DNA from 4 places in the Paraburkholderia sp. BL27I4N3 genome. Region 2 is predicted to be linked to each of the others. Evidence: riboswitches for the same ligand, from Rfam matches in the RefSeq annotation. Region 2 holds a riboswitch; each other region holds the start of a gene.

Region 1 (5,679 bases), 1.8 Mb from region 2:
TTTGTTCAGAATCACCAGATCGGCCGCGGACAACTGGTCTTCGAACAGCTCGTGCAGCGGCGACTCGTGATCGAGATTCGGATCGGCCTTGCGCTGCGCATCCACGGCGACCGGATTATCCGCAAACTGGCCGCTTGCCGCAGCCGGGCCGTCAACCACGGTGACCACGGCATCCACGGTGAAGCTGTTCTTTATCTGCGGCCAGTTGAACGCCTGCACCAAGGGCTTCGGCAACGCCAGACCCGACGTCTCGATCAGCACGTGGTCGATCTGCTCGCGGCGCTCCACGAGCTTTTCCATCACCGGGAAAAACTCTTCCTGCACGGTGCAGCACAAGCAGCCGTTTGCCAGTTCATACAGTTGGCCTTCGGTTTCGACGCCGTTTTCATCGCAACCGATGCCGCAACCCTTGAGGATTTCCCCGTCGATACCGAGTTCGCCGAATTCGTTGACGATCACCGCGATGCGCTTGCCGCCCGCATGCTGAAGAATATGCCGCAGCAGCGTAGTCTTGCCGCTGCCGAGAAAGCCCGTGACGATGGTGACGGGGATCTTGCGCATTTGAGTTTGCATCGTGAGGTCCATCCGTAGAGTTGCACGTGCACGCCGGCGTGTTTTTCAGCGTATGCCGAGGCAAACGGAGCAGACGCCCGGCCAGCCACGACCATAACAAAACACGGGGACGAAAGTCGGCGTTGCCGCGACAACAGAAAAACAGAAAGCGGGAATGAGTCATGAACGTAGCGCCGCATCCCCGCGGCGTTCGTCCTTCGTTATCTGGCCGGTATCCGGGCTGGCGAAAGCGCCGCTTCCCCTTCCCGGACGAGTGATTTCTCGCCCAGTGGTGATATGCCGACGCGGCCTTGCGCGTGGACATCGAAGCCGGCTCCGCGGCGCTAACCGACTGCGTTTGACACGGCAGTTAGCACCACATTTCGCTTACCGTTGCGGGGGCAGCACAGGTTGGCCCGATCCATGGCAGGTGGGCACCCTGTTTCCCGTTTAACTGCATGCGCACGAGCGCGCACACGAGCACCAAAGTGCGTGCGAGTGTAGGCCCGCCGCTCGGTGCCGTCAAGGAAACCCCAGGCCGCAAGCGCTTATCGGACGGGGCGCCATGTGCTATCGTATGCGCGCGTTTGGTGCCCGCACATGCATTCGCGTGTGCAGTTAAACGGGAAACAGGCAGCGCGCCCTGCGCTTAACCTGTGCTGTCCCCGCAACGGTAAGCGACCTGCGGCGCGATGTTTAATCGACTTGCGCCGCGCATGCGTTTTTTTAAGCCACTGTCCGGCAATTTCCAGCGAATGCGGACGGGAAGGCAAAGCGCGTGAGGCCGCCAGCCCGGATACCGGCCAGACGCGGAGGCGGCGAACCTCAGGGCAACATCCCGCCGCCGGACGCCGGAATCCGCGAGGGACGGATGCGAAGGCGCTAAAGCACGACGCAGAGTGTCCGCGTAGGCGAGTTTCGTGTGAAACTCGCTACGAACCACGCATTGCGCCATGCCTGAATCCGTAGCACTGCATGACCCCAACGTCCGCCGTCTGGCGACCCTTCGCGCTTTACCCTTTCCCGCTTGTCACGACATGGCGCCCGCCGTGCACGCCGCGATGACCCGCGCCTGGCTGATCGGCGCCGGCCCCGGCGACGTCGAACTCATGACCATCAAGGCCACCCGTGCATTGGCGCAAGCCGACGTGGTGCTGGTCGACGATCTGGTGAATCCTGAAGTGCTGCAATTCGCGCGCGCTGACGCGCTGGTCGTCTACGTGGGTAAACGCGGCGGTCATCCGTCGACACCGCAGGAAGGCATCGTCGCGCAGATGCTCGAACATGTGCGGGCCGGGCGCAGCGTCGCGCGTTTGAAAGGTGGCGATCCGTTCGTGTTCGGCCGGGGCGGCGAAGAACAGCAGGCGCTGCACGCGGCCGGTATCGAGGTGGAAGTCGTCAACGGCATCACGGCGGGAATCGCGGCGCCCGCGGCGATCGGGATTCCGGTCACGCATCGCGATCATGCGCAGGGCGTCGTGTTCGTCACCGGGCACGGCGCGGGCAGCGGCGAGCCCGACTGGGCCGCACTCGTGGCCACGCGCATGACGCTCGTGATCTACATGGGCATGCGGCGGCTCAACGATATCGTCGGCGCGCTGCTCGCGGCTGGCATGAGCGCCGATACGCCGTGCGCGGCGATCGAATCGGCCACCCGTCCCGAGCAACGCCACGCGCTGGCGCGGCTTGGTGAATTTGCCGACATCGTCGCGCGTGCTGGTCTCGGGTCGCCGGCAATCGTGGTGATCGGCGGCGTGGCGTCGCTCGCGTTGGCGCGTGAGGCGGCTCATGCGGAACGCGCTGCAACGCCGCCAGCGGACGGAACGGATACGCGATGAAAACGCTGAGCGTCGGCATCGGTTGCCGTTTGCATAGCTCGGCCGAGCAGATCGAAGCTGCGGTGCGCGCCGCGCTCGGCACGCATTCGTTCGACGAAATCCGTACCGTCGCCTCGCTCGACATCAAAGCCCGCGAAGCGGGCCTCCTCGAATTCTGCGCACGTCATGCGCTGCCGCTGACGTTCTTCAGCCTTGAACAGATCGCGGCGATGCCTGTCGCGGTGGCTTCGGCGGCAGTGCGCGAGCATCTCGGCGTGGACGGCGTCTGCGAGCCGTGCGCGCTGCTTGGCGCGGCGGCCGACGCCACAGCCGGGCTCGGTGAATCTGTCATAGGCCATGCGCCTCGTGCCACGCTCCTCGTGCGCAAAACCGTTTATGCCGGCGTCACCGTGGCGATTGCCTCAACCACCGCTCACGCCGCTCGCGCCGAACACCCAGACAACGACACACAGCAACAGGACCTGCCATGAAGACCGACCCCGAATCACATCAACGCATGACCGAGCGCCGCCGCGAAGGCCACGAGAAAAAACAGGCCAACGCCACCGTCGAAAAAGGCCTGCTGATCGTCAACACCGGCACGGGCAAAGGCAAAACTACTGCCGCATTCGGCATGGCCGTGCGCGTGCTGGGCCACGGCATGCGTCTCGGCGTGGTGCAGTTCATCAAGGGCGCGTTGCACACGTCTGAGCGCGACTTTCTCGGCGCGATCGCCAACTGCGATTTCGTCACGATGGGCGACGGCTACACCTGGAACACGCAGAACCGCGACGCCGATATCGCGACCGCGCGCAAAGGCTGGGATGAAGCGCGCCGCATGATCGAAAGCGGCGAGTACCAGATGGTGATCCTCGACGAACTGAACACGGTGCTCAAGTACGAATACCTGCCGCTCGATGAAGTCCTGTCGGTAATCGCCGCCCGCGCGCCGATGCTGCATGTGGTGGTCACCGGCCGTCACGCGCCGGACGCATTGATCGAAGCCGCCGACCTCGTCACCGAAATGCGCATCGTCAAGCATCCGTATCGCGAGCAAGGCGTGAAAGCGCAGCGCGGCGTGGAGTTCTGAGCGATGGCCGCGTGCCCCGCCCTGTTCATCAGCGCGCCTGCTTCGGGTCAAGGGAAGACCACGATCACCGCGGGTCTCGCGCGCTACCATCGGCGGCTGGGGCGACGCGTGCGCGTCTTCAAGACCGGACCGGACTTTCTCGATCCGATGATTCTGGCGCGCGCGAGCGGCGCGCCGGTCCTCTCGCTCGATCTGTGGATGGTAGGCGAAACCGCCTGCCGCACGCTGCTCGCGCAAGCCGCCGCCGAAGCCGACCTGATCCTGATCGAAGGCGTGATGGGTCTGTTCGACGGCACGCCGAGCAGCGCCGATCTCGCCACCGTCTTCGGCGTGCCGGTGCTCGCGGTGATTTCGGCGAAGGCGATGGCGCAGACCTTCGGCGCGGTCGCCTTCGGTCTCGCGCAATTCCGGCCACAGGTGCCGTTTTACGGCGTGCTCGCCAATCGCGTCGGCTCCGCGCGGCATGCGCAGATGCTGGAAGAAGCGTTGCCGCCAGATTTGCGCTGGTGCGGACACATTGCCGCCAGCGATGAAATCGCACTGCCCGATCGTCACCTCGGCTTGCATCAGGCGCAAGAAATCGACGACCTCGACGCGCGCCTCGATCACGCCGCTGACACTCTAGGCCGCACCGCGCTCGCCGCATTGCCGCCGCCTGTCGAGTTCGGCACGCCGACACCCGAGATCCTGCCGCGCCTGCTTGACGGCAAGACGATCGCCATTGCACGCGACGCCGCGTTCTCGTTCATCTATCCGGCGAACGTCGCGCTGCTGGAAGCACTCGGCGCGCAAGTCGCCTTCTTCTCGCCGCTCGCCGACGAAGCGCTGCCGGAACACACCGACGCTGTGTATCTTCCAGGCGGCTACCCGGAACTGCACGCCGCCACGCTAGCCGGCAACACGCACAGCGCGGCTAGCATCCACGCGCACGCGGCGGCGGGCAAACCGCTCGTCGCCGAATGCGGCGGCATGCTGTATCTGCTCGACCAACTCACCGACACGCACGGCGTAACCACACCGATGCTCGGCCTGCTGCCCGGCCACGCGACCATGCAAACGCGCTTCACCGCGCTCGGCATGCAGCAGATCGACAGCCTGCATGGGCCGATGACCGGCCACACGTTTCACTACTCGAAGCTGAACACGTCGCTCACGCCGCTGCGCTCGGCCACCAGGCCGCAGGGCGACGCGCCCGGCGAGGCTATTTATCGCGCCGGCTCGATCGTGGCGACTTACATGCACGCTTACTGGCCCTCCAACCCGGCCTTCACGGCCGCCCTGTTCCATGGCGAAGCCTTTTAACGATTCCGAGCGCGACGCCGTCTATCGCGCGATCTACGAACGCCGCGACATGCGCCATTTCGTGCGCGATCCGGTCGATCCGGCCGTGCTGCAGCGCCTGCTCGACGCCGCGCATCACGCGCCGAGCGTCGGCTTCATGCAGCCGTGGCGGATCGCGCGGATCACCGATCCCGCGCTGCGCACGGCCTTGCACGATGCGGTGGAAAGCGAACGGCTCGCCACCGCCGATGCGCTCGGCAAACGCCGCGAAGAGTTCATGAAGCTGAAAGTGGAAGGCATGCTGGACTGCGGCGAACTGCTGGTGATGGCGCTGATGGACGGCCGCGAGCGCCACATCTTCGGCCGGCGCACGCTGCCGGAGATGGACCTCGCGTCGGTGGCGTGCGCGATTCAGAACATGTGGCTGGCCGCGCGCGCCGAGGGTCTCGGCATGGGCTGGGTGTCGCTGTTCGACGTCGACGCGGTTCGCCAACTGCTGCGCATGCCCGAGGGCGCGCGTCCCGTGGCGATTCTGTGTCTCGGTCACGTCGACCGGTTTTATAGCGAGCCGATGCTGGAAACCGAACGCTGGGCGAGCCGCGTGCCGCTCGCCGATTGCGTGTTCGAAAACCGCTGGCCGGAAGACAACGATGCGCCGGAATGAGCTCGCCGCGCGTTATAACCCTTACGGCTGAAGCGGCTTCACCGACATCACGGCCGGCACGCCGCCGGTTTCGTCGGCGCGCAATTTCACGCGCCAATCGGGTGGCGCATCGAAGGGAAACCTGGCGAGCGCACTTTTGACGAGCGTCGGCATGGCATGCTGCGGGTCCGCGTCGCGGTCGCTGCTCACCGCGCTCACTTTATAGACCTCCTGTCCGCTCGCGCGCTCGAAAAACCGCAGCGTCAGCGCATGCTGGTACGCGGAACCGCCGAACA
Region 2 (5,679 bases):
GACGGGATTTTGCAGCGTCAGCGACGCGCGCACGTCCGTCTTGCCGACATGGCCGCTCCACGATCCTTCGATGCCCTGCACCTTCGCATGCCCGACGTTCTCGGCCAGATAGATGCCGGGCGTCACCTGCTCGTAGTTAATCAGATTCGAATAGCGCGTCTGGAATGCGGAAAGGCGCATCACGCCGAGCGCATTCGATGCGTACTGCAGCGCGGCTTCGATCGAATGGCTGCGCTCCGGCTGGATCGCCGGATTGCCGCTGATCGGATAGTACAGATCGTCGAAGCTCGGCGCGCGAAACGAATCCGAATAGCTTGCGGTCACCTTCCAATGGCCGGTGATGTCGAAACCGTAGCCGAGATAGTAACTGTTCGCTCCGCCGAAATCGGAATACTGGTCGCGCCGCACGTTGGCCTGAAACTGGTTGCGCCCGAAGCGTCCCGTATAGCCGACGAAGCCCGAATCCACATGACGGTCCGGCGCCGCGAACGTGTCCGAATCGAGGCTTTGATCGAGATGCTCATAGCCGACCTGCAGTTTCTGCTGCGCGGCCAGCGCGAAATCGTTCTGCCATGTGTACTGGCGATTGTCTGTATCGAAGCGGCCGTTGTACACCCCGTTGGTGTTCGACACGCTGCGGTCGTCGCCTTCTGCGACGATGAAGTGCGTGGTCCACCAGTCGGTCAGCTTGCCGTTCGCGAACACCGAGACCTGGCGCACCTTGCTATACAGGTTGTTCAGATCGGTCGGCACGCCGTACGCGTTGTCGTAGCTGTTGTTGCCATTCGACTGCAAGTAGCTGGCGCCGGCGTCCCATTTGTCGTTGAACTTGTGGCGCAGCGAAGCCGAGATACTCTCGTTCAGATAGCCGTTCGCGTTCGGATTGGCGCTGGGCGCCTCCTTCGTATTCAGCGACGAGAAGCCGTCGTCCTTCGAACGCGCGAGCGAAATGCTGAAGGTCGTGTTGCCGTCCTTGTCCAATGCGCCGTTCACGCCCGCCTGCTGCGTCTGCGTGTGATAGCTGCCGTAGCTGAGCGAAAAATTGAAACGCGGCGGGTGATCGCCGCCGCTTTTCGTGAACACCTGCACCACACCGCCGATCGCGCCCGAGCCGTATAACGCCGACACGTTGCCGTTCACCACCTCCACGTGATCGATCTGGTCGAGTGGGATCTGCGCGAGTTGCGACGCACCCAGACTCACCGAATCGACGCGCACGCCGTCGATCAGCAGCAGCGATTGCGTCGACGACGCGCCGCGCAAAAAGAGGCTCGTCGTCGAACCGGGGCCACCTGTGCGCGAGATTTGCGCGCCGGGCGCGAGTTGCAGGAGGCCCGGCAAATCGGTCGCGGTGGTGTCGGCGATATCCTGCTGATCGAACAGCGAGGTCTGCGGGATCGTGTCGGCGAGCGCTTGCGGCGTGCGATCCGCGGTCACCACCACGGGCGACAGCACCGCCGAAGAGGACACCGAACTCGAAGAATCCGCCGACGGAGACGAAGCAGATGAAGCAGAAGATGAAGACGCGTCTTGCGCGTGCACGACGATCGGCAGGCTCGCAAAGGCGAGCAGCACCGCGCGGGCGAAGGGGGACAGCATGGGGTGAACGTCCTGTGGATAGCGTGCGCGGCCCGCTTCCCCGCAGGCCGATGCGTAACGAGGCGCCCGCGTATTTAACATTTTCGCGCGGGACGTGCCTCTCCCTCTGGCCGGTATCCGGGCTGGCGACGCATCGATCCCGCCTTCCCACGCGAGACGCGCAGTGGCACACTCGCGAGTTGAACTTCCAGCTCGCGAGCGGGATCGACTTGCATGACGAATGCGGTCGCTTACCGTTGCGGGGGCAGCGCAGGTTGGCGCGTTTAGATGAATCCAGATGAACCGCGCGCCCTGCTTCCCGTTTAACTGCGTGGGCCGTTGAAAAAAAGCCGCACGCGGGCACCAGAGTGCGGGCAGTTTAGGAGCGGCCTCGGAGTCCGTCAAGAATGGTGAGATCGCAGGCCATGTGTTCTGTTAAGTGCAGGCTCTTGTCCGACGCGTGAGTACTTTTTCATCATATGGTCGATAAAAAGCCTGCACAAAGCGATGTTGTTACGTCTCGAAACGAGACAATTGTCGGAACCTGCGACATTCCGCGCTAAAATGCGATGTCTTTAGAGGACGCAGCAGATGCTCACCGAACTCGAAACACTTTCACAAAATATCGGCAAGCTGATCGCGATCAGCCAGCGCCACAATGAGGCGCGACTCGCGCTCGAAGAGCAACTCGCGCAATCGCGCGCCGACGCCGAAGCCACGCGCACGGAACTTGCAATGCTGCGCGAGGAACGTAACGCGCTGCAGGCGGAACGCGACGCGCTTTCGGCGAAGATCGACGACGCACAAGTGCGCCTGAACGCGATCCTCGAGAAGCTGCCGCGTGCGCGCGCGCACAGTGAGCCGGACAACCAGCTCGATCTGCTCGAGCCGGCTCAGCAAGTTGCCGAAGCCGGGAGCGACGTGACCCGCCACGGAGAAAATGCATGACCACCAAGCAGATCGAAGTATCGATTCTCGGCGTGCCCTATCGCCTCGCCTGCTCGCCGGAAACGGAAGCGGCGCTGCTCGAAGCGGTTGCACGCGTCGACGCCGAAATGTCGAAGATCCGCAATAACAGCAACGTGCGCGGCACGGATCGCATTGCCGTCATGGCTGCGCTGTCGCTGGCATCGGAACTGCTTAGACTGCAATCGAGCGTGAGACACGGAGAAGCATTTCCCGCTGAAGAAATCCGGCGTACAATGCATCAAATGAACGAACAACTAGGTACTGTGATTGAGCAGTACAGCGTGCAATAAGGTACATGTGTTATCGTGCTGCCGGTCCTGAGATCGGCGGCGGATTCAAACGGAATGTGTGAGCACAAGGTGTGCAAGATTCAGCAAACGTTTGAGTTCAATCGGTAGTTCGTTTTTCAGCTTCATCGGTTTAGCTTCCCTGCCTGGTTCGCCAAGGTCATATATTCCTTGAACCAATGCCATGTGCACGGTTGCGGAAATTTGTAGCACGGGTGTGCGCGTCACTCTGTCTGATGTACCCGAAGTGTTGCTAACTGCGACCAATTCTGAACCCCCGGTTCAGGATGCCGGCCTAGCGGCTAAGGCGGGGACCTTATTTAGAACGGCATCGGACTTCGGTTCGGTGCCGTTTTTCTTTGGGCGCTGTTTTTTGTTGGCCGATTTCTTCCGCATCTTCAACCCCTTAACGTTCAATTCGATTCATGCGCTACTGGCTAATGAAGTCCGAACCGGACGAAGCAAGCATCGACCATCTCGCCAAGGCACCGCATCGCACATTGCCGTGGACCGGCGTGCGCAACTATCAGGCGCGCAATTTCATGCGCGACATGATGCAGGTCGGCGACGGTGTGCTGTTCTATCACTCGAGCTGTCCGGAGCCTGGCATCGCGGGCATTGCGGAGGTATCGTCCACTGCGTATCCCGACCCGACGCAGTTCGACAAGAAGAGTCCCTACTACGACGCGAAGTCGTCGCAGGAAACGCCCCGCTGGGTGCTCGTCGATGTGGTGTTCAAGAAGAAGATTCCGCTTATCCCGCTCGCCGCGTTACGCGAGCACGACGAACTCGCGGACATGCGCGTGCTCGCCAAAGGCAACCGCCTGTCGATTACACCGGTGACCGAGGCCGAATGGCGATTCATCACCAAGCGGCTCGCCTGATCGTGCATGCCTGATGAATGCGTGGCGTGTATTTGTGCGCACGCAAACGTTAAAGCAACGTCAAACCCGGGAACCAAGCTCAGGTTACAAGCGCCTAACGATCTCGCAAACGCCATGCCACGGCGCGGCGGTTGCACCAATCGTGCACAACCTGTTCAAGCAAGGAGTCCAACAATGACGAAAAACACCGCACGTGCACTCGCTTTCGCCCTCGTCTGCGCCGCGCCCGCCGCGCTCGCACTGACGCCGGCCATGGCACGCGCGCAAAGCACCGGCCAATATCAGCCGGCCGGCGTGCTGTCGTTGAACGCGCAGGCCAGCGCTGAAGTGCCGCAAGACGTCGTCGATATCACGCTGTTCTACGAGCAGGAAGCGAGCGATCCGTCGGCGCTCACGTCAACGCTGAACCAGCGCGCCGATTCGGCGCTGCAAAGAGCCAAGGGTGTGAGCGGCGTGACGGCGCGCACGGGCTCGTTCTCGATCTATCCGTCCACCGACCGTGACGGGCGCATTTCCGCATGGCGCGGCCGCACGGAGATCGTACTCGAATCGCACGACTTCGCCGCGGTGTCCAAGCTCGCGGGTCAGATGGCATCGATCATGCAGGTCGGCAATGTGCAGTTCTCGCTCTCGCCTGAAGCGCAGCGCGCGGCGGAGCAGAAGCTCACCGGCGAAGCGATCAAGTCGTTCCGCGAGCAGGCCGCTTCGTCCGCGCAGGCGTTCGGCTACAGCGGTTATTCGATTCGCGAGGTCAACGTCGGCCACAACGGCGTGATGCCGCGTCCGGTGATGATGATGAGCGCGCGCGCCATGGGCGCCGACGCAAAGGCCGCGGCACCGGTGCCGATCGAAGGCGGAACGTCGACGGTAACCGTCAATGTGTCCGGCTCGGTGCAGATGAAATAACGCTTCCTGGTGGTAGAAGCACTGCTTCGACGCAGTAAAAGAAAAGCCGCTCGCGCGGCTTTTCTCATTGACCACTCGCCACGATAAACCGTAGCGGTCAGTTCGCGCTGACCGCCTGCGCCGGTTCGTGGCGCGCGCGGCGATAAGACCACACCAGCATGCCGATACCGACGACGATCATCGGCAGCGACAGCCATTGGCCCATGGACAAGCCCATAGCCAGCAAGCCGAGGAAGTCGTCCGGCTCGCGCGCGAATTCGACCGTGAAGCGCGCGAGGCCGTAGCCGATCAGAAACACGGCGGAAATCGCGCCCATTGGCTTTGGCTTGCGCGAGAAGAAGAACAGCACGAAGAACAGCGCGACGCCTTCCAGGGCGATTTCATACAGCTCCGACGGATGGCGCGGCAGCATGTGATATTGCGCGAACACTTCGTTCAGATGCCATTGCGCGGCCAGTTGCGGATGCGCGCTGAGCCACGCGGCGTCGTCGGGCGCGGCGCCCGGAAACAGCATGGCCCACGGCGCCGACGGATCGGTCACGCGGCCCCACAACTCGCCGTTGATGAAATTGCCGAGACGCCCTGCCGCGAGGCCGGTCGGCACCATCGGCGCGACGAAGTCGGTGACCTGCAGCCACGAGCGTTTGCGCTGATACGCGAACAGCACCATGGCCAGCGTCACGCCGAGAAAGCCGCCGTGAAACGACATGCCGCCTTCCCAGACCTTGAAGATGTCTAGCGGATGCGCGAAATAAAAGCTCGCCTTATAGAACAGCACGTAGCCGAGCCGGCCGCCGAGAATCGTGCCCAACACGCCGTAAAACAGCATGTCGTCGATATCCTTGACGGTCCAGCCTTGCGCGGCGACATACGGCAAACGCAGCCGCAACCGGCCGACCACGATCGCCGCGATGAACGCGACGAGGTACATCAGTCCATACCAGCGCACGGCGAGCGGCCCCAGATGAATGGCAATGGGGTCGAAATTGGGGTGAATAAGCATCGTGTTGTTATGGGCAGTTCAGGTTCAGAAGCGAAATGTCTAGTAACGGGCG
Region 3 (5,679 bases), 2.1 Mb from region 2:
TCGAAGCCGCCGCCGTACGCATGCTCCGCCGCGAGTTCGGCCAGATGCTCGGTCATCATTCTGCGCGGCACCGGGTTGATGGCGGGTTCGCCGACCGGCAGCGTCAGCCCCGCGCGCGTCACCGTGCCGACGCCCGGCCCCGCGCGAAATATCACGCCCGCTTCGGCGATGAGGCGCACGCGCGCGAAAACGACGGCGCCGTGCGTGACGTCGGGATCGTCGCCGGCGTCCTTGATCGTGCCGGCTTCCGCGCCTTCATCGCCATTGCCGATCAGGCGGCAGAACACCAGCGGCATCGGCACATGCTGGCCCTTCGGCAACACGATCTCCGCCACTTCGCTGACGACACCCGCGAGCAACAGACGCGCCGCCGCCAGCGACGTCGCGGTGGCGCAACTGCCGGTCGTGTAGCCGCTACGCAGCGGCGCGGGTTGTTCGGGGGTTTCTTCGCGCATCAGGGTTCGGGGGATGGGTCGGTGGGGGTGGCGCCGGCCGTGTTCGTCGCTTTCGTCGAGTTGGCGACATTCGTGGCGCTCATACCGCTTCCGGCACTTGCGGCACGCCTGGCATTCGGCACATTCGCCGCATCCGCCGCATTCGCCGCGTTAATCACGGTTTCGGTTCCCACGAGGTTCACGCCCTCGCCGCTCGCCGGCTTCGTCACCTCCAGCAGCGTGATCGGCAACGCCTGCCGCCACGTATCGAATCCGCCAAGCGGTTGCGCGTCCGCCAATGCGATCCGTGTCAACGTCCCGCCATGCCGCTCGCGCCACGCCGCCAACACCGCCTCGCCTTGCAAGGTGACCGCATTGGCGACCAGCCGCCCGCCTTCGCGCAGACCTGCCCAGCATGCCTCCAGCACGCCCGGCACGGTCACGCCGCCGCCGATGAACACGGCATCCGGCACTGGCAACCCCTGCAGCGCCTCAGGCGCGCGCCCCGCCACGAGTTGCAGCCCCGGCACACCTAACGCATCGCGATTGTGTTCGATGAAACGTTGCCGTTCCGCGTGCCCTTCAATCGCAATCGCGCGACAGGTGGAATGCACGCGCATCCATTCGATGCCGATCGAGCCGCTGCCCGCGCCCACATCCCACAGCAATTCGCCGGGCGTCGGCGCGAGGCGCGCGAGCGTGATCGCGCGCACGTCCCGCTTGGTCAACTGGCCGTCGTGACGAAACGCATCGTCGGGCAAACCGCAGGTCAGCGGCAGACGCGGCGCGCCTTCGGTAGCACGGCAGTCGAGCGCGATCAGGTTCAACGCGGCCACCTCGCCCGCGGACCACTGATCCGCGCGGCCGTCGATGCGCCGCTCCAGTTCGCCGCCCAGGTGTTCCAGCACACTCATGCGGGTCGCCCCGTAACCGCGTGCGTTCAGCAATGCCGCGAGCGCCGCGGGCGTGCGCCCGTTCGCGCTGAGCACGAACATGCGCGCGCCGTCATGCAGATGCGCGTTCAGCGTGGGCAACGGCCGCCCCACCAGCGACACCGTCGCGACATCCTGCAACGGCCAGCCGAGCCGCGCGGCCGCCAGCGACAACGACGACGGCGCCGGCAGCACCCGCAATTCTCCTGCCGGCAATTGCCGCGCGAGTGTCGCGCCGACGCCGAACAGCATCGGATCGCCGCTCGCCAGCACGCACACGGCTGCGCCGCGCTCGGCCAGCAAGGGTGCGAGATCGAAGGGACGCGGCCAGGCGGCACGGCGCGCGGCGAGACACGCGGGCAGCATCGCCAGATGACGTTCGCCGCCGTACACCACCGACGCTTCCAGCAAGGCCCGCCGCGCGGGCCGCCCCAAGCCGGCGAAGCCGTCGTCGCCTATGCCCACCACCGTCAGCCACGCGGGCATGCATCCATCCTCATTCTGTGTCTTCAAATAATGCGCTGTGCCACGCCGATCAAAGCGTCCAGCCTCGTTGTGCTGTTCGAAAAAAGGCATAATACAGCCGCCGGTGCCCTTCGGGGCCGAAGAGGGAACACAGTGCCACTGTGGCTGCCCCCGCAACTGTATGCAGCGAGTCCGCCTGCGCTCCACGCCACTGGTTCGACCGGGAAGGCCGCGGCGGACCATGACCTGCCAGCCAGGAGACCTGCCGGCGAGACTGTTCGTGCCAGCCAACATCGGGCGGGGTGTACCGATGCCGCAGCCATGCCCGCCTCACGGCATGCTCGGGCCGTCGCGCGACGCTAAACCCGGTGTCCGTCTTGAATCAAGCAACGCCCTCCACCGTTTTATCCGACGCGGCCGCCACGCTGCGGCCCTCGGCGTGTCCGGGGCTGCTGCGCATCGTTGCCGCGCGCGACGGCGGGATTTGCCGGATCAAACCGCCCGGCGGCGAATTGAGCGCGGCGCAGGCTCGGGCGATCGCGGAGGCTAGCGCGCGGCACGCGGGCGGGGTGATCGAGTTGACCAATCGCGCGAATGTGCAGGTGCGTGGCGTGAAGCGCGGTGAAGAGGCGGCTTTGATCGCGGCTTTGATCGACGCGGGTCTTGGGCCGATGCCGGCGAACGGCGTGGCGGGCCCTGGGAACACGGCGGCGGCCAACGCTGTGAATGCAGTTGCCGCCAGCGCCGTGAACGCAGACGCGAAGAGCGCTACAGATGCCGAAGCCGCGAACGCAGTGAATGAATGGGCCTCGAAAGCCCCGGACGCAGCAGCGCAGCGAGTGGGCACTGCCCACGCACTCTCCGCCGCAGCCGCAGCCGACGACGTCCGCAACGTCATGATCAGCCCCGCTGCCGGACGCGATCCGTTCGCGCTATTCGACACACGCCCGCTGTGCGCCGAGTTGCTCGCTATGCTGCAAAGCGAAGCGCGTTTCGCGGCGCTGTCGCCGAAATTCGCACTGTTGCTGGACGGCGGCGAACGGCTCGCGAGAGTGGACCATCCGCACGATGTGTGGCTCGCGGCGTCGCAAGAGGCGGACGGCGTGCGGTTCGTGTTCGGGTTCGCGGGTTGTCCGCCTGTGAGCGCCTATGCCGGCGCGCTTATGCAACGCCAAAGCACCGCGCTTGCAAAACCGGGCGTGAACAACACAGGCGCACTAGCCGCAATCCTGCCTTCACAAGTCCCGGCCCTGGTACGCGCGCTGCTCCTGACATTCCTCGACCTCGCCGCCGCCGACGCCACACGCATGCGCCACCTGCTAACCGCGCCGCATTCCGTCGACGCGGTACTGCATCACGCCGAGCAATATCTCGACTTCCCGCTAACGCGAAACGCGAATCTCGCGAACTGGCATCGCGCTACACCAGCCGACGCCAACCTTCGCCTCGGCGCCCACGCCCAACGCGAGCCCGGAGCGTGGCACGTCGGCGGTCAGCCACCGCTAGGACGTCTCGATGCAGACACACTCACGGGACTCGCGACGCTTTCGCAACAGCACGGTAGCGCCACGCTTCACCTGACACCCTGGCAAAGCGTGCTATTACCCGACATCGCCACGCACGCCGTTCCGACCTTGTTGTCCGGCCTGAACGCCCTCGGTCTCGCCTGCGATCCCGCACACGCGATTACGCACCTGATCGCGTGCGCCGGATCGAGCGGCTGCGTGAAGGGCCTCGCCGACACCAAGAGCGACGCGTTGCGCCTCGCGGCTCGGCTGCCAGCCGGCGTGGACGTGCATCTGAGCGGCTGCTCGCGCTCGTGCGCCGCCGCGCATTGCGCGCCGTTCACGCTGCTCGCCGCCGCGCCCGGCCTGTACGACCTTTATCGGCGCGACGGCCGGCCCGGCTTCGGCCAGTGCGTCGCGCGCCAACTGACGATCGGCGAGGCCGCCGACCTGCTCGAACGCCTCGCCCGGAGTGACACCGATGCTTGATTACATTCGCGACGGTCAGGAGATCTATCGCCAATCCTTCGCGACGATCCGCGCGGAGGCCGACTTGTCGCGCATTCCCGCCGACCTCGAAAAACTCGCGGTGCGCGTGATCCACGCATGCGGCATGGTCGATGTGATCGACGATCTGCAATTTTCCGCAGGCGCGGGCGCGGCGGGCCGCGCGGCGCTCGCGCAAGGCGCGCCGATCCTGTGCGATGCCGGCATGGTCGCGCAAGGCATCACGCGCGCGCGGCTGCCGGCGAACAACGAGGTCATCTGCACGCTGACGCATCCAGACGTGCCGTCGCTCGCACGTGAACTCGGCAATACGCGTTCGGCGGCGGCGCTCGAATTGTGGCGGCCGCAGCTGGCGGGCGGCGTGGTCGTGATCGGCAATGCGCCGACCGCCCTGTTTCACCTGCTCGATATGCTCGACGCCGGTGCGCCCAAACCCGCGCTGATTCTCGGCTTTCCAGTGGGTTTTGTCGGCGCGGCCGAATCGAAAGCCATGCTCGCGGACGACAGCCGCGGCGTGCCCTACGTGGTGGTGCATGGCCGGCGCGGCGGCAGCGCGATGGCGGCGGCCGCCGTGAACGCGCTCGCCACGGAGGTCGAATAAATGACGGTGCAAGGACGTTTGTTCGGCCTCGGCGTCGGCCCCGGCGACCCGGAACTCATCACGCTGAAGGCGCTGCGCTTGCTAAAGGCGTCGCCGGTGGTCGCGTACTTTGTCGCGAAGGGGAAGAAGGGCAACGCGTTCAGCATCATCGAGGCGCATTTGCACGATGCCCAGCAGCATCTGCCGCTCGTTTATCCCGTGACCACCGAAGCGCTCGAACCGCCGCTTTCCTATGAAGCGATCATCGCCGACTTCTACGACACCGCCGCGCAAGTCGTCGCCACACACCTCGACGCGGGCCGCGACGTCGCCGTGATCTGCGAAGGCGATCCGTTCTTCTACGGCTCGTACATGTACCTGCACGACCGGCTCGCGGCGCGCTACGAAAGCGAAGTCGTGCCGGGCGTGTGCTCGATGCTCGGCGGCGCCGCCGTGCTCGGCGCGCCGCTGGTGTATCGCAATCAAAGCTTGTCGGTGCTCTCGGGCGTGTTGCCCGAAGACGAATTGCGCCGCCGTCTCGCCGATGCCGATGCCGCCGTCGTGATGAAACTCGGCCGCAACTTCGACAAGGTGCGGCGCGTGCTCGGCGAACTCGGTCTCGCGGACCGCGCGCTTTACGTCGAACGCGCGACGATGGGGAATCAGCGCATCGTGCCGCTCGCCGAAGTCGATCCGATGGCATCGCCGTATTTTTCGCTACTCGTGGTGCCGGGGGAAAAATGGCAAGGATGAGCGCACCCGCGATAGTCATTCTCGGCGCGGGCGCGCTGGCGACGGCGCGGCGCATCCAGTCGCTGTACGCAGGCAGCCAGATGCATGCGTTGCAGGGACGCGTCGAGGCGGACGTGCCGTACAGCGAACTCGGCGCGCATCTGCGGGAACTGTATGCGCGCGGCACGCCGATCGTCGCATTGTGCGCGGCGGGTATCGTGATTCGCTGTGTCGCTCCGTCGTTGTCGAACAAGGGCGTCGAGCCGCCGGTGCTGGCCGTCGCCGAAGACGGCAGCGCGGTCGTGCCGCTGCTCGGCGGTCTCGCCGGCGTCAATGTGATGGCGCGCGAGATTGCCGCGCTGCTGGCTGTGCCACCGGCCATCACGACGAGCGGCGAACTGCGTTTCGGCACTTGCGTGTTGAATCCGCCCGAGGGCTATACGCTCGCCGATCTCGGCCAGGGCAAGCGCTTCGTGTCGGACCTGCTGGCCGGCGAGAGCACGCGCATCGAAGGCGAAGCGCCG
Region 4 (5,679 bases), 3.9 Mb from region 2:
GGCGGCCAGGTCGTGCAGCGCTACGCCGTCGCGGCGCGTAATATCGCCGCGTTGACCGGCGAAGGCATCGACGTGCGCTACGTGGTGGCGAGCCCGTCCACGTATGCGTATTTCGACGCGCAACGGCCTGACGCGCAAGGCATTGCCGCGCCGTTCGATGCCGCGCAATGTCCCGACTTCAATCAATGGAAATACGGCATGGACAACCGGCCGCCGTATCTCGACGACCGCACGCCCGCGCAACTCGAAGCGATCTATGCGTCGCGCCGGGTCGACTACCTCGTCGGCGGCGCTGATGACGATCCGCAGCAGAGCGCGCTCGACAGAACCTGTGCTGCCGAAGCGCAAGGGCCGCAACGCGTGGCGCGCGCAGAAGCGTACTACCGGTATATCCAGTCGCGTCATCCAGACGGCCTGAAGCAGCACTTTCATATCGTGCCGGGCGTGGGGCACGACGGTGCGCGCATGTTGACGTCGGTATGCGCGCTGTCAGCAATGTTCGACACTTCGGGATGCGGGCAATGAGCGAAGCGACCTTCAATCAGCGCGACGGTGTCGCGGCTGGAGCCGATGCACCGAACAGCTTGAGTCCGTCGATGGTGCGTCGCGCGATCTTCGCCTCCGTGCTCGGCAATGGACTCGAGTGGTTCGACTTTCTGATCTACGGCTACTTCGCGAAGATCATCGCGCAAGTGTTCTTTCCCGGCGGCAGCGGCTTCGTGTCGATCATGCTGACGCTTGCGACGTTTGCCGTCGGTTTTATCGTGCGACCGATCGGCGGCATTCTGCTCGGCATCTACTCGGACCGCGCGGGACGACGCAAGGCGCTCTCGCTGCTGATCATTTCGATGGCGGCCAGTACATTGCTGATGGGTCTCACGCCGGGCTATGCGAGCATCGGCATCGCTGCGCCGCTGTTGGTGGTCCTTGCGCGCTTATTGCAGGGGCTATCCGTGGGCGGACAGTTCGCGACGGCTTCCGCGATGCTGGTCGAGTACGCGCCCTCGCACAAGAAGATGTTCTACGGCAGCTTCAACATGTCGGCCCAGGCGTTCGCGTTGCTGCTGTCGTCCGGCGTCGGCTATCTGCTGACCACGCAGCTCACGCATGAGCAACTGGTGGCGTGGGGCTGGCGTTTGCCGTTTCTGTTCGGCGCGCTGGCGGGGCCGTTCGGCTTCTATATCCGGCATCGCGTGGCCGAGTCGCCGGAGTTCGAGCGCCTGCTCGAGCACAAGGAAAAACCGCTGCGCGTCACGATCCGCCAGTTCTTCCGCGACAACGGCGACGCGGCGATTTGCGCGATGGGTGTGATTATCGTCGGCGCGGCGACAAATTATGTTTGGCATTCCTATCTCTCGGTGTATGTCGAACGGCAATTGCATTTGCCGTTGTCCACCGCGTTGCTCGGCGCGTTCGTGTCCGGTGTGCTGAATCTGTTTCTGTTTCCGCTGTCCGGCAAGCTCGCCGATCGTTATGGCGCATACCGGCTGTTCTATCCCATCGTGATCGCGTGGATGGTCTGCGTGTATCCGCTTTATCACTTCGTCGTGACGAATCCGACGCCGGGGCACCTGTTCATCGCGCAGATGATCGCGACGCTGTTCCTCGCCGCGATGTCCGGCGCGCATCCCGGCATGCTCGCGACCTTGTTCCCCGTGCGCAGCCGTTCGGCGGGCGTGGCGCTGTCGTACAACATTGCGGTGACGCTGTTCGGCGGCATGGCGCCGCTCACCATCACCGGCTTGACGCGCGTGACCGGCAGCAGCCTCACGCCCGCGTTTTACCTGATTTTTGCCGGCTTCGTGTCGCTCGCGATGGTGTACTTCACGCGCGCCGGACGCATGTCGAGCGGCGCGGCGGCTAGACCCGCCACTCATTGATCGACCACGAGCCTATTGCATGACCCAGCCTTTCATCACAGACGACGAACGCGCGCCGAATGAACATCCGGTCGCGGTCGTGGCGAGCCGGCATCTGAGCGTCACGACGCGAGCCGGCAGCGGCACCGTGCCGGTGTTTTCCAACGGCGACTGGCTCGCGCCGACGCGCGATGTCCAACGCGCCGTGATTCTGATTCATGGCCGCCTGCGCAACGGCGACACGTATTTCGAACTCGCGCAGCGTTCGTGCGCGCTTGCCGGCGGCAGCGCGGCCGATACGCTGCTGATCGTGCCGCAGTTTCTCGCGACTGCGGATGTCGACGCGCATGAGCTGCCGCCGTCCACTTTGCATTGGGACTGGACGAGCTGGATGGCCGGCGAGAACGCCGAAGGTCCCGCGCCGATCAGTTCGTTCGATGTGCTGGACGCGATTGTGGACACGCTGGCGTCGCGCGAGCAGTTCGCATCGCTCGCCGAGGTGGTGATCGCGGGACACTCGGGCGGCGCGCAGGTCGTGCAGCGCTACGCGGTAGTAGCGCGAGACGAGGCGTCCCTCGCGGCGCGCGGTATCGCGCTGCGCTATGTGGTCGCGAATCCTTCGTCGTATGTGTACTTCGATGCAATGCGGCCGATTGGGTCGGTTGCGTCCGCTGTGTCCGGCGAGTTTGCGGCGTTCGATCAGGCGAGGTGTCCGTCGTTCAATCGCTGGAAGTATGGGCTCGAGGATTTGCCCGCTTACTCTCGTGACGCGGCTTCAGCGGCCACGCTCGAAGCGCGTTACGCGCAACGTGACGTGACCGTGCTGCTCGGCGGCGCGGATTGCGATCCACGGCATCCGGCTCTCGACCGTTCGTGCGCCGCGCTGGCGCAGGGTGAACACCGGCTCGGGCGCGGGCTGGCTTATGCGCGCTATATGGCGTTGCGGCATCCCGAAGGATTGGCGAAGCATCGGACGTTTGTGATCGATGGTGTCGGGCACGATGCCAAGGGGATTTTCGGGTCGGCGCAGGGGCTGGCGGCTTTGTTCGGTACTGGATTGTAATGACGGTGACTGAAGCGCGGTCTTGAGTAATCCGCGTTCATGGGCATGAAGCGTGCTACCGCGCTGGTACCTGCGAGTGACTTCAAGGACCGCGTCGACATGAACAGAACCCGATTGCTTGCCACCGCGCTCGCCGCTGCGTCGCTGGGTGTTTTGCTGACCGGCGGTGCGTATGCCGACGATGCGCCTAGCCCTTGCACATCCCTGAAGCGGATCGTCGCGGCGGCCCCTGGCGGGCTCGCGTCATTGACGTCGGACGACGGCAAGGGCGTCGCGCAACCTTACGGCGACGACGCGCAATGTTCGGCGAGTCACGGTGCCTATCAATGCACGTGGACGCCGCATCACGACGCCGGATCGAATGCCGACGCGCTGCAAGCTGTCGCGGCGGACGTCGCATCGTGTCTGCCCGACGCGACGCACGATCAGAATTCGCCGGGACGTCAGCACTTTTATCTGGGCGCGAAGGGTAAGCGGACCGATATCACACTGACGCCGACCGGGTCGAACAAGCTGCGTCTGGTGGTGTCGGGTAAATAAGCCGCCCGGCGAGAGCGGCTAGTGTGTCGCCGGCCACCATGTCCAGCCACGCGATGATCGCCGCAACTCGATGATCGAAAGCGGTGCGATTTCAATACGCGGAAATACGACGGGCGATGCTCCGAGCGCATACACGATCGCTGCCCGCAGCACGGGCGCGTGGGTGATGGCGATCACGTTGCTCGATGCACGATCCGTCCCGCCGTCTAACAACGTTTCGAGCCATTCTCGTACCCGTTTCACGAGTTGACTGAACGACTCGCCGCCGTGAGGCGCGGCGTCCGGATCGCGCGTCCATGCGGCGACGTCTTGCGGCGCTTCGGCGGCGAGGTCGGCGAGCCGCCGTCCTTGCCATGCGCCGTAGTTCAGATCCGCCAGGCCGGCGTCGACCGACGCCGTGAGGCCCAGCGCCGTCGCCGTTTCGCGCGCGCAGGCGGCCGGGCTGACGAAAGCCGGCGCGTCTTCCGCGACCGCCAGGCGCAAGCCTGCGGCGTGGGCTTCGGCTTCTGCGAGGCCGCGGGCGTCGAGTGAATCGTCGGCGGGAAAACGGCCTGCGCGCTGGGCCGCGGTCGATGCGTGGCTGACCAGTAACAGCCTTGTGTCCATTCCGTTCATGTCCTATCAAGCCACGTCCCGAAGCCCAACGCCGGCGGCATGAAACGTGTGTTTTGCGTTGCCGGGTGCCGAAGTTTAGCGCGTAGAATAGCGGGACTGCGAAGCGCGGAAGCCGGTGAGAGCCCGGCGCGGTCGCGCCACTGTAATCGGCAGCACAAGCCGAAAGCCAGACCTGAGCTTCGCACCAATCCTCTGCAATGACTATCGGGGCGCGTTACCCCAGGAGATGTCCATCATGACCGAAGCTGTTTTCGATCCCGCCAATCAGCCTGTTGCTCAACCCACGCCGATTCCGCTGCGCGAGTTGCTGCCCTGGGTCGTGTTCGGCGGTTTGCTGTTGCTGCTCGCGCTTTACTTCGTGGGTGCGGAACAGGGTGCCACCTCGCTGGTGCCGGGCATGTACGTGCATGAGTTCGTGCACGACGGCCGCCATCTGCTCGGCTTTCCCTGCCACTAACGGAGTCGACCATGGTGGGTAAATTGTTGGTACGCGGGATGCTTGCTGGCATCGTCGCGGGACTCCTCACGTTCGGATTCGCCCGGGTAGTGGGCGAGCCGCAGGTCAATCAGGCGATTTCATTCGAAGAAAAGGCCGACGCCGCGAAAGGCGAGGCGCCCGAGCCTGAGATGGTGAGCCGCGACACGCAGCGGGGTATCGGCTTGTTGACTGGCGTGCTGACTTACGGCGCGGCATTCGGCGGCTTGTTCTCGCTGGTCTTCGCTTACGCTTATGGCCGAGTGGGCGCGTTGAGCCCGCGCGCGTTGTCCGCATGGCTTGCGCTTGGCGCGTTCATTGCGCTCGCGATCGTGCCGAATCTGAAGTATCCGGCGAACCCGCCCTCGGTCGGCGACCCTGAGACGATCGGGACGCGCACGGGGCTGTTCTTCCTGATGATTGCGATCTCGCTGGCGGCGATGGTCTTCTCGCTCAAGGTGCGGCGCCGTGCGGCGATGAAACTTGGCGCGTGGAACGGCTCGATCGTGGGGGCGGTGGTGTTCATCGTGATCATCGCGGCGGTGCAGTTGTCGATGCCCGCGATCAACGAAGTGCCGGAGGCTTTCCCGGCGGTGCTGCTGTGGAAATTCCGCGTCGCGGCGCTCGGCATGCAGGCGATTATGTGGGCGACGATCGGGCTGCTGTTTGGCGCACTGGTCGAGCGGATTGCGTTGATGCGGGTGGCGGGGCGGTCGGCGGTGAAGTCGGCTTGATTGGCATGACGAGTGCGGCCGCTTCGGCGGTTGCGCTCGGCGGTTTGCTTGCCGTGCTTCGCTCTCCGCAGTTTGCGCGCAGTGGTCAAGATGGGTTCTGCGTCAAGGAGTTGGGGCGGTTGTGGGGTGGTTATCCACAGGCTTGCGAACAATTTCTGTGGATAAATTCGCCCGCGACGCTCAAGAGCTACAAACATCTGTTCCGTTCGAATTTAACAACCTGGTTGCTGGCACACGGCCTCCGGTTGTCCGCATCATTGGGACACGGCAGGTGTTTTGCGTGACCATTCAGGGCGACTCCGGTCGCCCTTTTTCATCTTGTCGCTTGCTGCGCGTTCCCGGATTTGTCCGATGTCACGGCTGCGTACACGACCCGCGCATTGATTCTGCATG

Evidence for each region. Region 2 has a riboswitch for cobalamin ahead of B0G71_RS15455 (TonB-dependent receptor domain-containing protein). Riboswitches for the same ligand answer to the same signal wherever they lie in the genome.
Region 1: it holds a riboswitch for cobalamin, as region 2 does, so the genes downstream of both, cobA (uroporphyrinogen-III C-methyltransferase) here and B0G71_RS15455 (TonB-dependent receptor domain-containing protein) in region 2, are expected to answer to the same signal.
Region 3: it holds a riboswitch for cobalamin, as region 2 does, so the genes downstream of both, cobG (precorrin-3B synthase) here and B0G71_RS15455 (TonB-dependent receptor domain-containing protein) in region 2, are expected to answer to the same signal.
Region 4: it holds a riboswitch for cobalamin, as region 2 does, so the genes downstream of both, B0G71_RS33290 (CbtB-domain containing protein) here and B0G71_RS15455 (TonB-dependent receptor domain-containing protein) in region 2, are expected to answer to the same signal.

What each region holds. Positions count from the first base shown of each region.
Region 1 covers NZ_QREJ01000001.1:5,182,041-5,187,719, forward strand. The annotation lists gene cobW (cobalamin biosynthesis protein CobW) at 1-573, opposite strand, end outside; cobalamin riboswitch at 762-1,055, opposite strand; cobalamin riboswitch at 1,124-1,375, shown strand; gene cobA (uroporphyrinogen-III C-methyltransferase) at 1,614-2,390, shown strand; gene B0G71_RS23635 (cobalamin biosynthesis protein) at 2,387-2,860, shown strand; gene cobO (cob(I)yrinic acid a,c-diamide adenosyltransferase) at 2,857-3,459, shown strand; gene B0G71_RS23645 (cobyrinate a,c-diamide synthase) at 3,463-4,761, shown strand; gene bluB (5,6-dimethylbenzimidazole synthase) at 4,745-5,404, shown strand; gene B0G71_RS23655 (DUF4136 domain-containing protein) at 5,426-5,679, opposite strand, start outside.
Region 2 covers NZ_QREJ01000001.1:3,394,166-3,399,844, forward strand. The annotation lists gene B0G71_RS15455 (TonB-dependent receptor domain-containing protein) at 1-1,599, opposite strand, end outside; cobalamin riboswitch at 1,690-1,961, opposite strand; gene B0G71_RS15460 (ATPase) at 2,170-2,526, shown strand; gene B0G71_RS15465 (cell division protein ZapA) at 2,523-2,837, shown strand; RNA gene ssrS (6S RNA) at 2,971-3,152, shown strand; gene B0G71_RS15475 (EVE domain-containing protein) at 3,260-3,718, shown strand; gene B0G71_RS15480 (SIMPL domain-containing protein) at 3,893-4,624, shown strand; gene lgt (prolipoprotein diacylglyceryl transferase) at 4,722-5,627, opposite strand.
Region 3 covers NZ_QREJ01000001.1:5,507,900-5,513,578, forward strand. The annotation lists gene B0G71_RS25095 (cobalt-precorrin-5B (C(1))-methyltransferase) at 1-455, opposite strand, end outside; gene cbiE (precorrin-6y C5,15-methyltransferase (decarboxylating) subunit CbiE) at 455-1,852, opposite strand; cobalamin riboswitch at 1,937-2,116, shown strand; gene cobG (precorrin-3B synthase) at 2,200-3,825, shown strand; gene B0G71_RS25110 (precorrin-8X methylmutase) at 3,818-4,444, shown strand; gene B0G71_RS25115 (precorrin-2 C(20)-methyltransferase) at 4,445-5,176, shown strand; gene cobJ (precorrin-3B C(17)-methyltransferase) at 5,173-5,679, shown strand, end outside.
Region 4 covers NZ_QREJ01000001.1:7,337,277-7,342,955, forward strand. The annotation lists gene B0G71_RS33265 (alpha/beta hydrolase) at 1-525, shown strand, start outside; gene B0G71_RS33270 (MFS transporter) at 522-1,880, shown strand; gene B0G71_RS33275 (alpha/beta hydrolase) at 1,900-2,922, shown strand; gene B0G71_RS33280 (hypothetical protein) at 3,022-3,462, shown strand; gene B0G71_RS33285 (histidine phosphatase family protein) at 3,481-4,068, opposite strand; cobalamin riboswitch at 4,132-4,274, shown strand; gene B0G71_RS33290 (CbtB-domain containing protein) at 4,313-4,534, shown strand; gene B0G71_RS33295 (CbtA family protein) at 4,546-5,286, shown strand.